3 regions of the Streptomyces sp. NPDC004609 genome follow, and region 3 is predicted to be linked to each of the others. Evidence: riboswitches for the same ligand, from Rfam matches in the RefSeq annotation. Region 3 holds a riboswitch; each other region holds the start of a gene.
The links. Region 3 has a riboswitch for cyclic di-AMP ahead of ACFYT4_RS21045 (LysM peptidoglycan-binding domain-containing M23 family metallopeptidase). Riboswitches for the same ligand answer to the same signal wherever they lie in the genome.

Region 1: another riboswitch for cyclic di-AMP. It lies ahead of ACFYT4_RS33615 (M23 family metallopeptidase); the one in region 3 lies ahead of ACFYT4_RS21045 (LysM peptidoglycan-binding domain-containing M23 family metallopeptidase).
Region 2: another riboswitch for cyclic di-AMP. It lies ahead of ACFYT4_RS13050 (C40 family peptidase); the one in region 3 lies ahead of ACFYT4_RS21045 (LysM peptidoglycan-binding domain-containing M23 family metallopeptidase).

The regions. Positions count from the first base shown of each region.
Region 1 covers NZ_JBIALS010000054.1:12,194-17,475, forward strand. Annotated here, with positions in the region: gene ACFYT4_RS33600 (MerR family transcriptional regulator) at 1-327, shown strand, start outside; tRNA gene ACFYT4_RS33605 (tRNA-Met) at 424-497, shown strand; gene ACFYT4_RS33610 (PP2C family protein-serine/threonine phosphatase) at 883-2,043, shown strand; cyclic di-AMP (ydaO/yuaA leader) riboswitch at 2,317-2,463, shown strand; gene ACFYT4_RS33615 (M23 family metallopeptidase) at 2,475-3,518, shown strand; gene ACFYT4_RS33620 (PrsW family intramembrane metalloprotease) at 3,920-5,176, opposite strand.
Region 2 covers NZ_JBIALS010000010.1:108,179-113,460, reverse strand. Annotated here, with positions in the region: gene ACFYT4_RS13065 (PASTA domain-containing protein) at 1-524, opposite strand, end outside; gene ACFYT4_RS13060 (ATP-dependent Clp protease proteolytic subunit) at 799-1,437, shown strand; gene ACFYT4_RS13055 (hypothetical protein) at 1,445-1,753, shown strand; cyclic di-AMP (ydaO/yuaA leader) riboswitch at 2,064-2,259, shown strand; gene ACFYT4_RS13050 (C40 family peptidase) at 2,263-2,739, shown strand; gene ACFYT4_RS13045 (ATP-binding protein) at 2,996-3,427, opposite strand; gene ACFYT4_RS13040 (helix-turn-helix domain-containing protein) at 3,707-4,564, shown strand; gene ACFYT4_RS13035 (DUF397 domain-containing protein) at 4,619-4,891, shown strand; gene ACFYT4_RS13030 (8-amino-7-oxononanoate synthase) at 4,884-5,282, opposite strand, start outside.
Region 3 covers NZ_JBIALS010000020.1:145,605-150,886, forward strand. Annotated here, with positions in the region: gene ACFYT4_RS21035 (STM4011 family radical SAM protein) at 1-381, shown strand, start outside; gene ACFYT4_RS21040 (SGNH/GDSL hydrolase family protein) at 677-1,510, opposite strand; gene ACFYT4_RS21045 (LysM peptidoglycan-binding domain-containing M23 family metallopeptidase) at 1,674-2,657, opposite strand; cyclic di-AMP (ydaO/yuaA leader) riboswitch at 2,662-2,816, opposite strand; gene ACFYT4_RS21050 (tyrosine-protein phosphatase) at 3,891-4,703, shown strand; gene ACFYT4_RS21055 (DUF6126 family protein) at 4,719-4,901, opposite strand; gene ACFYT4_RS21060 (helix-turn-helix domain-containing protein) at 5,053-5,282, opposite strand, start outside.

The DNA.
Region 1 (5,282 bases), on a different contig from region 3:
GACCGCTGGTGGCGTTCGCTCGACGAGCACCAGAAGCGGGACCACCGGGAGGCGCACGAGGCGATCGCGAAGGACTACGCCCTGGCCCTGAAGGACGGCAGGTCCGCCGACAGCGACGAGGCGCAGGCGATCACCGGCCGGATGTACGAGTGGCAGGCGTCGACGGGCGGCATCGGCTCGCTGACCAAGGGGCATTTCATCGGGCTCGGTGAGATGTACGTCGCCGACGAGCGTTTCGGCGTCCATTACGAGAAGTACGGGGAGGGGACGGCCGCGTTCGTCCGGGACGCGATGGCGGTGTACGGGGAGCGCCACCTCAGCGACTGATCACCGGTTTTCCGGGCCGAACTCCGGCTTTCAGGGGCCACCGCGTCGAAATGGGAGTGGATCTTGCTCCGGATGGCGTAGGGTGGTGTTCACCGACGCGGGGTGGAGCAGCTCGGTAGCTCGCTGGGCTCATAACCCAGAGGTCGCAGGTTCAAATCCTGTCCCCGCTACTGAACGCCGATGGCCCGGCACTCGTCAGAGTGCCGGGCCATCGGCGTGTCCCGGGACCCGTCGGTGTGCGACCGCGGTCGACGTGCCTCCCGGCATCCGGCACGTATCCCGCGGCGGGCAGACCGACGCCCGCCCCCGGCGCGTGACCGGTGTCCGCGCTCCGGCCCGTGCCCCCGCACCACCGGGCCCTCGATGTGTGACACGCGCGGCAGGGGCCGAGGGTGCGTCCGGCGGGGGTGTCCGGCCGGGCCCCGCGGACGCCCGGCAGCCACCCGTACCCCATTCGGCCGATGGCGGCTCGCTCCCCGGCCGGGTTCGGGCGAGCCTGGAGGGGGCGCGGTACCGGGCCGCTGCCGCGCGGGCGGACCGGGGAGGAGTGCACCCTTGGCGGACGTGGAGCAGCGCAATGGATACGGTGCCCGCCGCTTCCTCCGCATGCTGCCGGTGCTGATGATCGTGGGCGGGGTGACGTACGACCTCCTGACCCCGGCGTACTACACGGGTGTGCCGCTGTTCGCCGCCGCCCCGCTGGTCGCGGCCCCCTTTTTCTCCTGGATCAACACGCTGCTGACCGGGATCACGGCGTCCCTCGCGGAGCTGTCGCTGCATCTGTACGACAACACACTCACGCAGTCCGCCGGATACACCGAACTGACCACCGTGGTCACCGTCTCGCTGCTCGCCTTACTCATCAACCGGGTCGTGCGCCGCAGCGGGCGGCGGCTCGCCTCGGCGCGGGTCATCGCCGAGGCAGCCCAGCGCGCCGTGCTGCCCACGCCCGCCGAGATGATCGGCGGGCTCCATATCGCCGCGCGGTACGAGGCGGCGCTCGCCGACGCCTTCATCGGCGGTGACCTCTACGCCGTACAGGACACCCCGTACGGAGTGCGGCTGGTGGTGGGGGACGTACGGGGGAAGGGGCTGGGGGCCGTCGAGACGGTGGCTGTGATCATCGGCGCGTTCAGGGAGGCGGCCGAGCAGGAGAGTTCGCTGGAGGGTGTCGCGGAGCGACTGGAACGAGCGCTCGTCCGTGAGGCCAAGCGGCGGGGCAGCCTGGACACCTTCGAGGGGTTCGCCACGGCCGTACTCGCGGAGTTTCCGCGGGGGCGGGGGGCCGTACGCCTGGTCAACCGCGGTCATCCCGAGCCGCTGATGCTGCGCGGCGACGGCCGGCTGGACGCGCTCGCGCCGCGTGAGTACGCGCTGCCGCTCGGCATGGGCGAACTGGGGGAGTGGCCGGACCGGGCTGAGGAGTATCCCCTTCCGGTGGGGTCCACGCTGCTGATCTACACGGACGGGCTCTCCGAGGCCCGGGACGCGGCAGGGGACTTCTACGACCCCGCTGTCCGGCTCACCGGCCGGATCTTTCCCGGTCCGGGGGAGCTGCTGGACGCCCTGGTCGACGACGTACGCCGGCATACGGGCGGCGGCGCCACGGACGACATGGCACTGTTGGCGGTCACCCGGGCGGGTGAACGTCGGCCGACACGCCGGAGAACGATGTCGGTTGTCCCACAGCCGGGAGCGCCGGACGGTCCGCCGTGATGAGAGGCGGGCAACACCTTCATGAGACTGCTCTCATCCCGGCCCCCGCACGGTGGGTAGTGAAGTACGGCCGCCCCTTCGGAATGTGACGAACCCTCAGCGGTGTGATGTCGGCCGAGCGGCCATCGAGTCGCCCGACTCCGGTCGCTTGTGTCCTGGTTGGTCCGGCGCGCGGTCCCGAACGATCAACCGGAACAGCTTGGAATCCGGTCCCCGTGTCTATTAACGTTCGATAACGCAACGCGGTTGTCCCAGCCGTCGTCAGGGCGGCACCGCGTGCGTGCGCCGAATCCCGCAAGGGAACCGGGGAACCACCTTTTGGGGTGAATCGGGCGCCTTCGCACCCTGCGGAGGAACTCGTAGGAGACCTTCCTGCTCCGAACCCGTCAGCTAACCCGGTAGGCGAGAAGGAAGGAAAGGAGTACGCCTCAGTGGCGTCCAACAGTCCTGCCCCGGAGGCACCTGCCAGGTCCGGCGTCTTCAGCCCAGAAGGGGCCGAACGGTCCTTCGGAGAGTGGAACCCCACCGAGGACACCGTCCGTCCGGTGCGCGGCCGGCACCGTGTGATGAAGCAGCGGGGCGGACTCGCCCGCAGTTCCACGGTGCTCGGCGTCGGTGTGATCGCGGCGGTCGGCGCGGGCGGTATCGCCACCGCGCAGAACAAGCCCGCGGTCGCCATCACCCTCCCCGACGGCATCGCGGAGAACCTTCCCGACGGCCTGAAGCCGTCCGAGGACTCCGGCGACGGCGGCACCGCGCTCGCCGCGATGGGCACCATCGGCGGCAGCGAGGCCGAGACGGCCGACGGTGCCGAAACCGGCGACCGGGCCCAGGGCGCCGGTGAGGCCCTGCGCTCCCGCATCCTTCAGCAGGCCGAGCAGCAGCAGTCCCAGGCGGACGCCGAGAAGAGGGCCGCCGCGGAGAAGGCAGCGGCCGAGAAGGCCGCCGCCGAGGCGAAGAAGGCCGAGGCGGAGGCCAGAGCGAAGGCGAAGGCCGCGAAGAAGAGGGCCGAGGCGGAAGCGAAGGCCAAGGCGGAGGCCAAGGCCGAGGCCGCACGCCGCGCCAAGCTCGCGAAGAGCTTCTCGCTGCCCACCTCCTCGTACACGATCACCTCCACCTTCGGCCAGTCGGGCTCGCTCTGGTCCTCGGGCCAGCACACCGGCCTCGACTTCGCCGCCCCGTCGGGCACCCCCGTCAAAGCCGTGACCGGAGGCACCGTCAAGGCTGCGGGCTGGGCGGGCTCGTACGGCTACCGCATCGTGCTGGAGCTGAACGACGGTACGGAGGTGCTGTACGCGCACCTGTCGTCGATCAACGCGAGCGCGGGCCAGAAGGTCGGCGGGGGAGAAACGATTGGCCGCGTCGGAGCGACCGGCAATGTGACCGGCGCCCATCTGCACCTTGAGGTCAAGACCCCCGGCGGAAGCACGATCGACCCGGCGTCCTGGCTGCGGAGCAAGGGCCTCGCCATCTGATCCTGCGAGGGATTCCCTTCCTCCGGTTCCGGGGGCGGGTTCCGACCGGGCGGGCCCTTACCACCCCGCCTCCGTCCTCGGGTCCGTGTGCGTGTGCCGTGCTCGTGGCTCGTGTCCGTGCAGGGGGCGGGCCTGCTGTCCGGGACGGGCGGGCCCGCGCCTCGGCGACCCCGTACCGCCGGACCGGCCGAGCTGTACGGGACTGCCCGGACCATCCGGACCGCGGAGCCGGTCGGGACCACGCGGACGGTCCGCATCGCGGAGAGGCCCGGATCGCGGAGAGGTCCGGATCACCGAACTCCGGCAGCCCTGGCGCCCACCCCCCGGTGTCAGGGCTGCCGGTCCGTACGCGCGCCTCCGCCCCTCGGCCCCTCCGGTACGAGCCGTGGGGGCGCCCGTACTCAGGCGCGGTAGGGGTTGTACCCCTCGTAGTCGCGGTGCGGGGGCGGCACCCGGACCCGTCCGGTCGCGCGGGCCGCGTAGGTCAGCGCCGGGCCCGCCCAGTCCTTGCGCTGCCACATGTGGTGCAGCAGTTCCTGCTCCCGCTCGGTGAAGTCCGGGTCCGCGGCACCCCGCTCGGCCCGGTGGCGCAGGAACGCCAGCGAGGTCGCGAACCGCTGGTACTCCGACACCGCGTGCGCGGCGGCCGGTCCGTGCGTACGCCGGGCCACCTCACGCGCGGTCTTGCGGGCCTTCATCGACGACAGGGCCGGCGGCTCGGTGGGGGAGAGCCAGCCGGCGGCCGCGTAGGCGGGCAGCTGGGCCGAGATCGTGCGCAGTTCGCGCTGCCGGGACCAGATCGTCAGCCAGGTGAGCAGTCCGAAGACGGGGACCATGAACACCCCGTACACCACATAGAAGCCCCAGGGGCCGAGCAGCGAAGCCGAGCCGTTCCACAGCGCGTGCATGCCGATCGCCAGGGCGAGCCCGGCGAGCGGCAGCGCGATTCGCCGGACTCTCGCCCGCCGCGCCGCCATGGCGGCGAATCCGAAGCCCAGACCGGTCAGCACCGTGAACAGCGGATGCGCGAACGGGGACATGACGATCCGTACGAAGAAGGTCGCCGCGGTCACCGAGGCGAAGCCCGACGAGCCCGCGTCCTGGTCCTCGTCGAACGCGGTGCCCAGATAGAGGATGTTCTCGGTGAAGGCGAAGCCGGTCGCGGTGAAACCGGCGACCACGACACCGTCGACGAGGCCGGTGAAGTCCCGTCTTCGGAAGACGAAGATCAGCAGGATCGCCGCGGCCTTCGCGCTCTCCTCCACCACGGGGGCTATCACCGTCGCGCCGAGGGCGTCCGCGCTCGTGGGGTCGGCGGTGGCGGTGGCTATCCAGCGGGTCGCGAAGGTGTTCGCGATGATCGCGACGAGCGCCGCGGCGAACGCGCCCCAGGCGAACGCGAAGACCAGATTGCGCCAGGGCCCCGGCTCGACCCGGTCCAGCCAGCGGAACGCGGTGGCCAGCAGTGGCACGGGCAGGACGGCGAGCCCGAGGCCGACGAGGAAGCCCTCCGTGCCCGTCTGCTCCCGTACGAGGGCGAGGATGACGAGCCCGGACAGCGCGAGCAGCACGATGAGGACCCCGGCCCTGACCGCCCTGTTGTGCCACAGCCGCGAGGCCCGGCGCGGTCGGTAGCGCCAGCGGGCCCGCTCCGGCATCGCGGCGAACACCGGCTGCCGGTCGAACGCGGGAACCGCGGGGTGCGCCGCCGTCCGGGGGCCGGGGGAACCCGCCGCCGGAGGCGGCGGTCGGCCCGCCGGACAG
Region 2 (5,282 bases), on a different contig from region 3:
CCGAAGTTCAGCTCGGTGTCGACGGAGGCAACGCTGCCAGCCCTGGGGTCCTGACTGCAGACCTTCCAGTTGCGGTCGAAGACCTGGTTGCGGCCATCGCCCGTGCTGTCGTGCGAGGTCAGCAGGTAGAAGCCGGTGGCCTGTGCCGAGTCCTGGGCCGCCTGCAGGCCCATGCCGATGAAGTTGGGCACGGGCTTCCTGGCGGGCTTCTCCCCCGCGTCCCCGGCGGGCTTCGCCGTGACGGTCCTGGTGACCGTGGGCGCCGGTGCCGCCTTCGCCCCGGCGACGGCAGGCGCCGTGACCGTGGCGGTGACGGTCGGCGCGGCCTTGCTGTCGCTCGCCGTTTCGGTGCCGCCGTCCCCGGCCGCACCGATGCCGGTGCCGATGAGGAAGAGGAAGGCGCCCGCGGGGATGACGATGCGCTTCCGCGCCCACCCCGGCCCCTTTCCCGGCGGTGGCCCTCCCGCGGGCTGCCCGCCCCACTGCGTCGTCGGTTGCTGGTGCGGTTGCTGACCCCAGCTCATGGATCCCCCCAAAGGATGATTGCCGAAGGCTTGACCGTAGTAGTGCCGAATCACCGTGAGCGCCACGTACTTTCCAGTAGTGACGCAGTTGTGATCAATCGATGGAGAAGCCGTGTTGCTCCTTCGGCACCAGTCGCCTCCACTCACAGCAGAACGTGCCCTGACCATGCATTTCTCCCTGGACGCACAAGACATCCCTCCCTCAAAGATCTGTACGTCCTGTACATTTTTACGGAAGCGCCGCCACCGGCGGCGCATCGAGGAGAGGTATGCCATGAACAGCCGCCGCGTCACCCGCTACGTCCTGCCCCAGTTCACGGAGCGCACCGCCCAGGGGACCCGCACCCTCGATCCGTACGCGAAGCTGCTCGACGAGCGGATCGTCTTCCTCGGAACCGAAGTCGACGACACCGCCGCCAACGATGTGATCGCGCAGTTCCTCCATCTCGAACACGCGGCGCCGGACCGGGACATCTCGCTGTACATCAACTCCCCCGGCGGCTCGCTCAGCGCCATGTCCGCGATCTACGACACCATGCAGGTGGTCACCTGCGATGTGGAGACGACCTGCATCGGCCAGGCCGCGTCCACGGCGGCGCTGCTGCTCGCCGCGGGCACACCCGGAAAGCGGTTGGCGCTGCCCGGGGCGCGGATCGTCGTCCGGCAGCCCTCGCTCGACGAGCCGATGCGGGCCATGCCGTCGGATCTGGACATCGCGGCCCGGGAACTGCTGCGGCTGCGCACCCTGCTCACCGGGCTTCTCGCGCACCACACCGGCCGGACGGTGGAGCGGATCGCGGCCGACCTGGAGCGGGACACGTTCTTGGACGCCGAGGCCGCCAAGGAGTACGGACTGGTGGACCACGTCATCGCCACCCGCAAGTCCTCGCTCGCCGCCCGCGCCGCGGGGTGAGGGCGTCGTGCTGCTCCCGGAACTGCCGCCGCTCCCCGCGTTGACCCGCGCCGAGAGCGAGTTCGTCGACAGCTATCTCGAAGTCGTCGACATGGTGGGCCGGATCAATCCGGCCCGATCCACCCACACCTATGGCGCGCTCCGCGCCGCGCAGGCACTCGTCGGCCGTGCGGTCGCACTGCGGGACGCGCTGGCGCTGATGCACGCGCGGGGCGAGAGCGACGTCCACGCGGCGACGCTCGTCGAGGCGTTGAGGGTTCTCGACGGCGAAAAGAGGGCATTCCGGACCGCTCTTCCACCGGATCCCGATCGCTGAAGAACTCACGGACAGCCGTCAACCGCCAGTGGAGTACCAGTAGAGGTCCCCCAATTGATGTAGTCGCTTCCCGGCTAGCGACTACGGTCGAGTTGCGCATCCCCACCGGCAAGCAAACGGAACGCCTTATTCCTTTGCTGGTACGGGCCTCTTCGGCCGTCGAGTTCCGATGCCTGTAGACGGCACGTCCACCCGAACAGCCCATTCGTGTTGAAACTCACATATCGCCGTTTTGGCTCGGAAATCCACCTGCCCGTAGGTCAAGATCCCTGGGACGACAAGCCCCCGTCACCTCGGCGGGGCGGTCCGGACGGACGCCGAGTCCTGCCGCTGTTCCGGATGACTGGTCGACAGGAGTGCTTCGGCAGGAGTGGAGGACCCGAGTATTACGGGACAGCCGGATCCGTCCGGATCTGTTCCTCGGGGTGAAGCCGCGCCAGCGGCCGGGCACCTTCGTCCGCCCGAACCCGACAGGTCATCCTTCACAGGCGGCTGACGAAGGGTTGCGCATGAGTGCGCAGATGAACGTCCCGTTTCTGATCAGCCGGGCGGGCGCCGTATCGGCCCTGACCCTCGCCGCGCTCGGCGGCTCCCTGCTCGTGCCGGGCGGCACGTCCGAGGCACAAGCGGCCACGGCACACGCGGGGAAGGCGCTTCAGATCGCGGCCTCGAAGAAGGGGGCCCCGTACAAGTACGGCGCCACGGGCCCCTCACGCTTCGACTGCTCGGGGCTCACGCTCTACTCGTACAAGAAGGCGGGCAAGAAGCTGCCGCGGACCGCCCAGCAGCAGTACAACTCGACCCGCAAGGTCTCGGCGTCCAGCCGGCAGGTGGGGGACCTGGTCTTCTTCCACTCGGGCAAGAGGGTCTACCACGTGGGCATCTACGCCGGAAAGGGAAAGATCTGGCACTCCCCCAAGACGGGGTCGTGGGTGAAGCTGGACAAGATCTGGAGCAAGAGCGTCTGGTACGGACGGGTGCGCTGACCGCCTGCCGTCAGAGCCGTACGCCGGTCGCCGGGAGTTCCCCGGTGGCCGGCGTACCGGCGTGAACGCGCCGAATTCCGGGGGCTCCCGGGGACGTACGAGCACCTGCTCGGCTCCCCTCCGCCCCGGGGCCGACGGCCTCCCGGGGACCTGCGGAGAGCCTGCGCGCCCCGCCCGGGCCCCGGCGCCCGGCCCCACCCGCGGGGCGAACGCCGTCAGCCGGCCTCCGAACCGCCGCGGCCGGATGGGACGGTGATCAGTTCCGTACCGCCGCGGTCCACGGCAGGGCGATCCACACGGTCTTGCCGCCCTCGGCGGTGGGGGTGACCGAGAGCCGCCCGCCCGACTGCGCGGTGAGGCTGCGGATGATGACCATCCCCCGCCCGTTGTCCTGCCGTACCGCCGCCGGCAGCCGCTGGGGCCAGCGCGGGTGACTGTCCGTCACCCCGATGCGCAGTTCCTCGTCCCGCTCCAGCGTCAGATCCACCGTGAAGGTGGGCGACTGGCCGAAGGTGTGCTGGACCGCATTGGTGGTGAGCTCCGAGACGATCAGCCGGACCGTGTCGACGGTCTCGCTGTCGGCGGGCAGACCCCACTCGGAAACGACATCGGTGACGTACCTCCGTGCCACCGGCACCGAAGCGGGATCGCTCGGCAGAGTGATGGATGCTTCCTGTAGATCTGCCATGGCGACGCTGTCCCTTTCCCACCGCGGCCGTGCTCCGACTTCGTAGCGGATGGAGTGCGCTGGGCGGCCACGGATTGCGCTTCGCGCCAGACTGCCACTCATCGCGCCGCCGCGAGTGGCGATCCACCAAGATATGCATATATCTGTCGCTCGAAGCGGTGAACTCTGCCGCGCGAAACCGCGTTTGGACCCACACTCACAACTCTGTCCGACGGTCCGCCGCGACCGGCCGGAAGGCCGGTGCCGGACCGTGGATCAACCGAGCGGAAGGAATCCCCGATGCAGCACGGCCCCGCGGTGCGCCGCCGCAAACTGGGCGAAGAACTCCGCAAGCTGCGCCATGCGGCGGGCCTCACCAGCCGCTGCGCCGGAGCGCTGGCCGGCTGGCACCAGTCGAAGGTGAGCCGGATCGAGACCGGGGCCAGCGGTGTCAAGGCCGCGGACGTCCGGCTGCTTCTCGATGTGTACGAGGTGGACGACCCTCACCTGCGGACGCTGCTGGAGACCCTGGCGGGCGCGGCCGGGGGCAACGGCACTCCCTGGTGGCACGCGTACCGGGGACTGCTGCCGCCCGAGTACCGCGACTTCATCTCCCTGGAGGCGCAGGCGTGCTCGGTGCGCACGCTGGAGACCTCGGTGGTGCCGGGGCTGCTCCAGACCCCGGCGTACGCGCGGGCGGTGACCCGGGCGACGCTGGAGGAGTTGCCCGATGCGACCGTCGAATCGCTGGCGGAGGTCCGGATCACCCGGCAGGCGGTGCTGCGCGCGCGGGAGCCGCTGAAGCTGCGGGTCGTCCTCGACGAGGCCGCGCTGCGGCGGCAGGTCGGGGGGCCGCGGGTGATGCGGGAGCAGCTGAGGGAGCTGGTCCGCTCGGCCCGGCTTCCGCACGTACGGCTCCAGGTGCTGCCGTTCTCCGTCGGCGCTTATGTCGGACTCGCCAACTCTTTCGTTATCTTCTCCTTTCCGAACACTTCTGATCTGGATGTGGTCGTTCTTGACCACTTGACGAGTAGCCTCCATCTGGAGCGGGCAGAAGACCTTGAGGTGTACAGCGCCGCCTTCACGACCATGCAGGCGCGTGCCCTGTCCGCGGTGGATTCCTTGGATCTCATCGCCACGCTCATGGATGACGCATAGGGAGGCCCCATGTCCGATCGCCTCGTGCACATCGACCCCGCATCCGCCGACACCGTGTCCGCCGACTCCGCGACCGTCTCTCCCGCACCTCTCGGCCCGGCGTCCGCACCGCTCCCGCACGGCGCCCCCGGGAACCACGACAGCGCCTTAAGGTGGCGGCGCAGCAGCCGCAGCACGGGCATGAACAACTGCGTCGAGGCGGCCAGGCTGCCCGACGACACCCTGGCCGTACGGGACTCCAAGGACGTGTCCCGCCGGCCGCTGCGCATCTCGCCGCGGGCCTGGGACCGCTTCGTGACCACGGTCGGGGCGCGGAGCGTCAGCTGACCGGCGCGGCCTCGGTGAAGGCCCCGGGCGGGGCCGTCCGCACCACGGTCGCGACCGCCCAGCGGGCCTGACGGTCGGTCACATCGGCACGTGCCGTCAGCCGGAGCCGTGAGACGCCGTCCGGGACCGACGGCGGACGGAAGCAGCCGACTGCCAGTCCCTCCGACCGGCAGTCGGCCGCCCAGCGCACGGCGGCCTCGGGCGACGGCGCCCGGACCGAGACCACGGCGGCGTCCGGGCGTACGGCTGTCAGGCCCCCCGACGTGAGCAGGGCGTGCAGGGTCGCGGCGACCGTGCGCACGCGGGCCGCCCGTCCGGGTTCCCGGCCCAGCAGCCGCAGCGCGGCGAGAGCGGCGCCCGCGGCGGCCGGGGCGAGACCCGTGTCGAAGAT
Region 3 (5,282 bases):
GCGGAAGCCGCCGAGTGGACCGGGCTCGATCCCCTTTTCCCGTACAGCCGCCATCCGCACCGCTCGACCGGGCTCCCCTGCCGGACGGGCGAGTCGGTCGTGTCGGTGGACGGCGACGGGACCGTGCGCCGCTGCCACTTCGTCCCCGCCGAACTGGGAAACCTGTACGACGGCTCGTATCGGACCGCACTCCGCCCGCGCGCCTGCCCGCTCGCCGTCTGCGACTGCCACATCGGCTATGTGCACCTGGAATCGCTTCCGCTGTACGACGTGTTCGCGGGCGGCGTCCTGGAACGCGTTCCCGCCACCCGCCCTCGGACTGTGCCGTCAGGCTCCACCCGGCCCGCGACGGCTCGGGCCCTCCCCCGGCCACCGTCCTGACCGGAGGCACACCGCCGGCCGCACCCGTACACCGCCGTGTCGGCGTTGACACGGGTGCCCCGTACAGATCGGCCCGGCGCGGCCCCGTGATCACGGGCGGTCGACAACCGGGGGAAACGTGTCCGGTGGCGCCGTCGTGCCGGACCGCGACGGCCCGCGCGAGGTCGCGCCGCACGGCGCACGCGGTCCCGCCGTTCCTGACGGTCGCCCCGCGCGGGCGGCTTCCCGGTGCGGAGGCCGTCCCGAGCCGCTCACGAGTGAGCGGACCCCGCCCCCGCCCGTTGCGGGACAGCCCTCAGCGTCCCCGGCACCCCGTCGGTTCCGCGCTCCCGCGCAGGGGCAGCAGGTGGGGGCGTTTGGCCGCGACATGGTCGCCCGAGCTCTCGCCGCGCAGGCGGCGCCCGATCCACGGGGCCAGATACTCCCGCGCCCACTGGAGGTCGTCGCGCCGGACCTCCAGCGCGCCCCTGACGGGAACCGGAGGCCACTCCTCGTCGGGGTCGGACGGCACGTCGAGTCCCAGCACCTGGGCGGCGCGCAGGGCGACCCGGGAGTGTCCCTCGGGGGACAGATGCAGCCGGTCGGGATCCCAGGCACGCCTGTCCTGCACCGACTTGAGCGACCAGAGGTCGAGCACCGGACAGTCGTAACGGTCGGCGATGGCCCGTACATGTGCGGTGTACGTCGCGACCTTGCCGCGCAGCCGGCGCAGCACGGGCACTCCACGGGTGTCGAACCCGGTGGTCACCATGACCGTGCCGACGGCCCGGGTGAGATCGGCGACCGCACGTTCGAAGCGCTCGGCAACATCGTCGGGGTCGGTGCCGGGCCGGATGATGTCATTGCCCCCGGCGCAGAACGACACCAGATCCGGGGCGAGCTCTTTCGCCCTCGGCACCTGTTCGTCGACGATCTGGTCGAGGAGCCGGCCGCGTACCGCGAGATTGGCGTAGCGGAAGGTGGGTTCCGGCATGCGCTCGCCCAGCAGCACCGCGAGCCGGTCCGCCCACCCGATGTAGGTCCCGTCGGGTCCGGGGTCCCCCACGCCCTCGGTGAAGCTGTCACCGATCGCCGCGTACGACCCGTATCCGTTCCTGTTCTCTTTCTCTCTTCTCGAATCGTCTCCCACAAGGGCCCATCCTCCCCTTCCGGATGTGACTTACGCGACCGTAGGGAAGGGTTGACGGGTGGTGATCCATCCCACCGAAACCGTTCGCCGGACCGGGAATACGACGTATCCCCCCGTGCCGCCGCGGGGCGGTACGAGGGGATACGGGCCGTTGTGCGTTGCGTCAGAGAGAGACACCGTGCTGGCGCAGATACGCCACCGGGTCGATGTCCGAGCCGTAGCCGGGGCCGGTGCGCACCTCGAAGTGCAGGTGCGGACCGGTGGAGTTGCCGGTGGAGCCGGCGAGCCCGATCTGCTGTCCGCCGCTCACGCTCTGGCCCGAGGAGACGGAGAGCGAGGAGAGGTGGGCGTACTGGGAGTAGGTGCCGTCGGTGTGCTTGATGACGACCTCGTTGCCGTACGAGCCGCTCCAGCCGGCGGAGACGACGGTGCCGGGGCCGACGGACCGGATGCTGGTGCCGGTGGAGGCCGTGAAGTCGACACCGGTGTGGTAGCCGCTGGACCACATGGAGCCCGAAGCGCGGTACGGGGTGCTGATGTTGGCGGACGCGACCGGGGCGGTGTAGCCGCCGCCGGCCTGCGGAGCGCTCTGCTCGGGGGCACTCTGCGCGGCGTCGTCGCCGGTGGCCTCGACCGAGCCCGCCGACGCGGAGGTGTCGGGGGCGGCCTCCGTCCGCGCGGCCGGGGCGGGGGCGCTCTCACGGGCGTCGTCCCGCGAGGCGCGGGGCTCCGAGCGGGTCTCGGCCTTGGCCGGGGCGTCGCCCTTGGCCTTGGCCTTGGCGCCGAGCGTCAGCTCCAGGCCGGGGTGGATCAGCGAGGGGTTGTCGCCGACGGCTTCGCGGTTGTCGGCGTAGAGCTTCTGCCAGCCGCCGCTGAGGTGGTGGTCCGCGGCGATCTTGGACAGATAGTCGCCCGCCACGACGCGGTAGGTCACCGGGGCGGCGGGCTGCTGGGCCGCCGGGACGGCGGCCGCCTGGGCGGGGACGGCCGCCGAGGCGGCCGTGACGGGAGCCGACTGCTCCGCCGCGTGGGCGCCGCTCGCGCCCATCAGCGGAAGGGCGATGGCCGCGCCACCCGTACCCGCGGCGACGAAGCCACGGGTGAGGGGGCTGGACGTAATACGGCGGTGCTTACCCTTTTTGGGCATGACGCATTCCTCTCCGGCGCCTGCGAGGTGAGCTGTCGGGTTAGGGCTGGAGATGCCCGGCCGCGCGGCAGCGCGACTTCACCCCAAGCCGTCCGGAACTCCGGAATCGGCGTACTACCTGGGTCCCCCGCTCCTGCCACGCGTGGGTGGGTGGGAATTCCGGACGGCGGCAGGACTAGGCGTTCCGTCCGAACTGCCGTGACCGTAGACCGGTCGCGCCGAGGGGAACAAGCCGACCTTTTCCCGATCGGTGACCCGGATCTTTCCGGCGACGAATACCCGGTCACCCTCCGTCGACCCGGCTCCGCCAACTCCCGGTGGGCGGCCGAATTCCTCTTTCCGGCACGGCCACACACCGTCACGAATATGATCCTGCTCACGAGCGGGAACCATCTCCCCTAGAGACAGGGCACGTTATACCTAAGGGTTCAATTAGGACAGAAAGACCAGAAGGCCCTATAGGTCACGCATACCGCACCGGGCAGTTCAACTTCCCATCACTTTTCGGGCGATATCGTCGACGTCGAGTCATTTGCCGTTCACCGAGACAATATGACCCACCCCTGCCCGGGGAACGCGCCCGCAGAAGTTCCGACCGCGCCGACGGTCGCGACCCGGGTTCCGGTCGAGGCGTCGCATGCGATCGCCGCGAACGCTTCCGGCACCGAGCCATCCGGCGTATACGTAAAAGCACATGAAGGCAATGTCGCATCCGGCGGAGAAGCCGATCGGGGGGGCCTTTCACCCGCTTCCGGAGCTCCCGGTCCGGCCTGTGATCCGAACTCCCATGGCGGTACGGGCACTTCGGACATGAGCCGGCCACGGGCATTCCGGGAAGACCTCCGGGCTCGGGAGAGGGCGTCCACCGCCACTCCGGACCCACACGCCCCGGACCCCGCCGCGACCCGCCCTCTGACCGGCCGACGACGGCACGGTCATCCGGCGGCCACCGCGACACCCGCCGGAGTGCCGGCTCGGACGGGCCCGTGACCACCTCCCCATCACCTCCGGCAGGCCCGCCCACCCCGTCACCCCGACCTCATACAGCTCCCCATGGGCACGGCAGCCAACAAAATAGAGCAAAATCACACATAAATCATCAGAAGGCGAGCCACCCGGCGACGGCCTCACCGGGAAAGGACAAGGTGATTTCCCGAGGAATCGATGTCGTATCGTCGAGAACACGCCACAGTCGGCGAGCGGCGCCGACGGCAGTGACCCTCAGGAGCCTTCGTGACGCAGCAGCTGCCGCTGGTCCCGCCGACCGAGCCGGAACTGACCGGAGTACGCAATTTCCGCGATGTGGGCGGGCTGCCGACCGTGGACGGCAGGACGGTGCGGCACGGACGGCTCTTCCGCAGCGGTCATCTCGCCCACGCGACGGAGAGCGACGCGTCCTTCCTCGCCGGGCTGGGTCTGCACACGATCTTCGACTTCCGCAATGCCGCCGACATGCGGCTGGAGGGCCCGGACGTGGCACTGCCGGGTGTACGGAATCTGAATCTGCCGCTCAGCGATCCGGCCGACGGCGCGGAGTTCTGGAAGATGGTCCGCAGGGGCGATCTCGGCCAGCTGCGGTCGATCCTGGCGGACGGGAAGGCGGCCGACCGGATGTCCGCGTCGTACCGCGTGATCATCACGCAGCGCACCGGCGAGCACAGCCGGATTCTGCACGCGCTGGCCGAGGACAGTGTGCCGGCGCTGATGCACTGCGCCGCGGGCAAGGACCGCGCGGGGCTGTCCATCGCCGTCTCGCTGCTCGCGGTCGGCGTGGAGCGGGAGGCGATCGAGGCGGACTATCTGAAGTCCAACGATCCTCACCGCCGCTATCTCGTCCGGCGCGAGGACAACTCCCCGGCCGGGATGTCGCCCGAGGTGATGGAGCTGCTGAGCCCTCTCTTCGACGCGCGCCGGGAGTATCTGCACTCCGCCTTCGACGCGATCGAGGCGACCTGGGGCACCACCGAGCGGTATCTCACCGACGGGCTGCGGGTGGGCCCCGAGACGCGCGAGCGGCTGCGGGCGCGCCTCCTCGACGAGGGGTGAGGCGGGGGGGGACCGCTACTTGGAGCCGACCTCGAACAGCAGGTAGAGGAATCCGGCGAACACGTGGCCCGCGATCAGATAGGCGAAGAGACGGACCCAGATTCCCCGGGGGAACCTTCCGTTCTCCTTCCCGGCGGCTGTCTGTCCCTGCTGCTCGGGCAGGGCGGATCCTTCGGATACGGCGGGTGTCTCCGACATCGTCGGCCTCTCTTTCCTTCGTCGGTCTGCGGCTGTGGGATACGGCGGACGGCCCGCGCCCGGACCTCCCCCGGCCGGCCGGGGGAACCGTGCGGCGGACACGGTTCCCCCGGCGGCGCGGGCGGGGCCGGACATGGGGACGGGGCCGGGGTCAGAAGTGCGGATGGATGTCGGGGCTCTGGATCAGGGTGTGGACGAACAGCATCTCGGCGCCGTCGCGCGTGGCCGCCGCGATGCGGTGCGGGGTGAGCGAGTCGTAGTGCGCGCTGTCCCCGGGACCGAGCTCGTGCACGGCCTCCCCCAGGCTGAGCCGGATCCTTCCGTCGAGGACGTGGAGCCATTCCTCACCGGGGTGGACCCGGACGAGATCGCCCTGGGCGC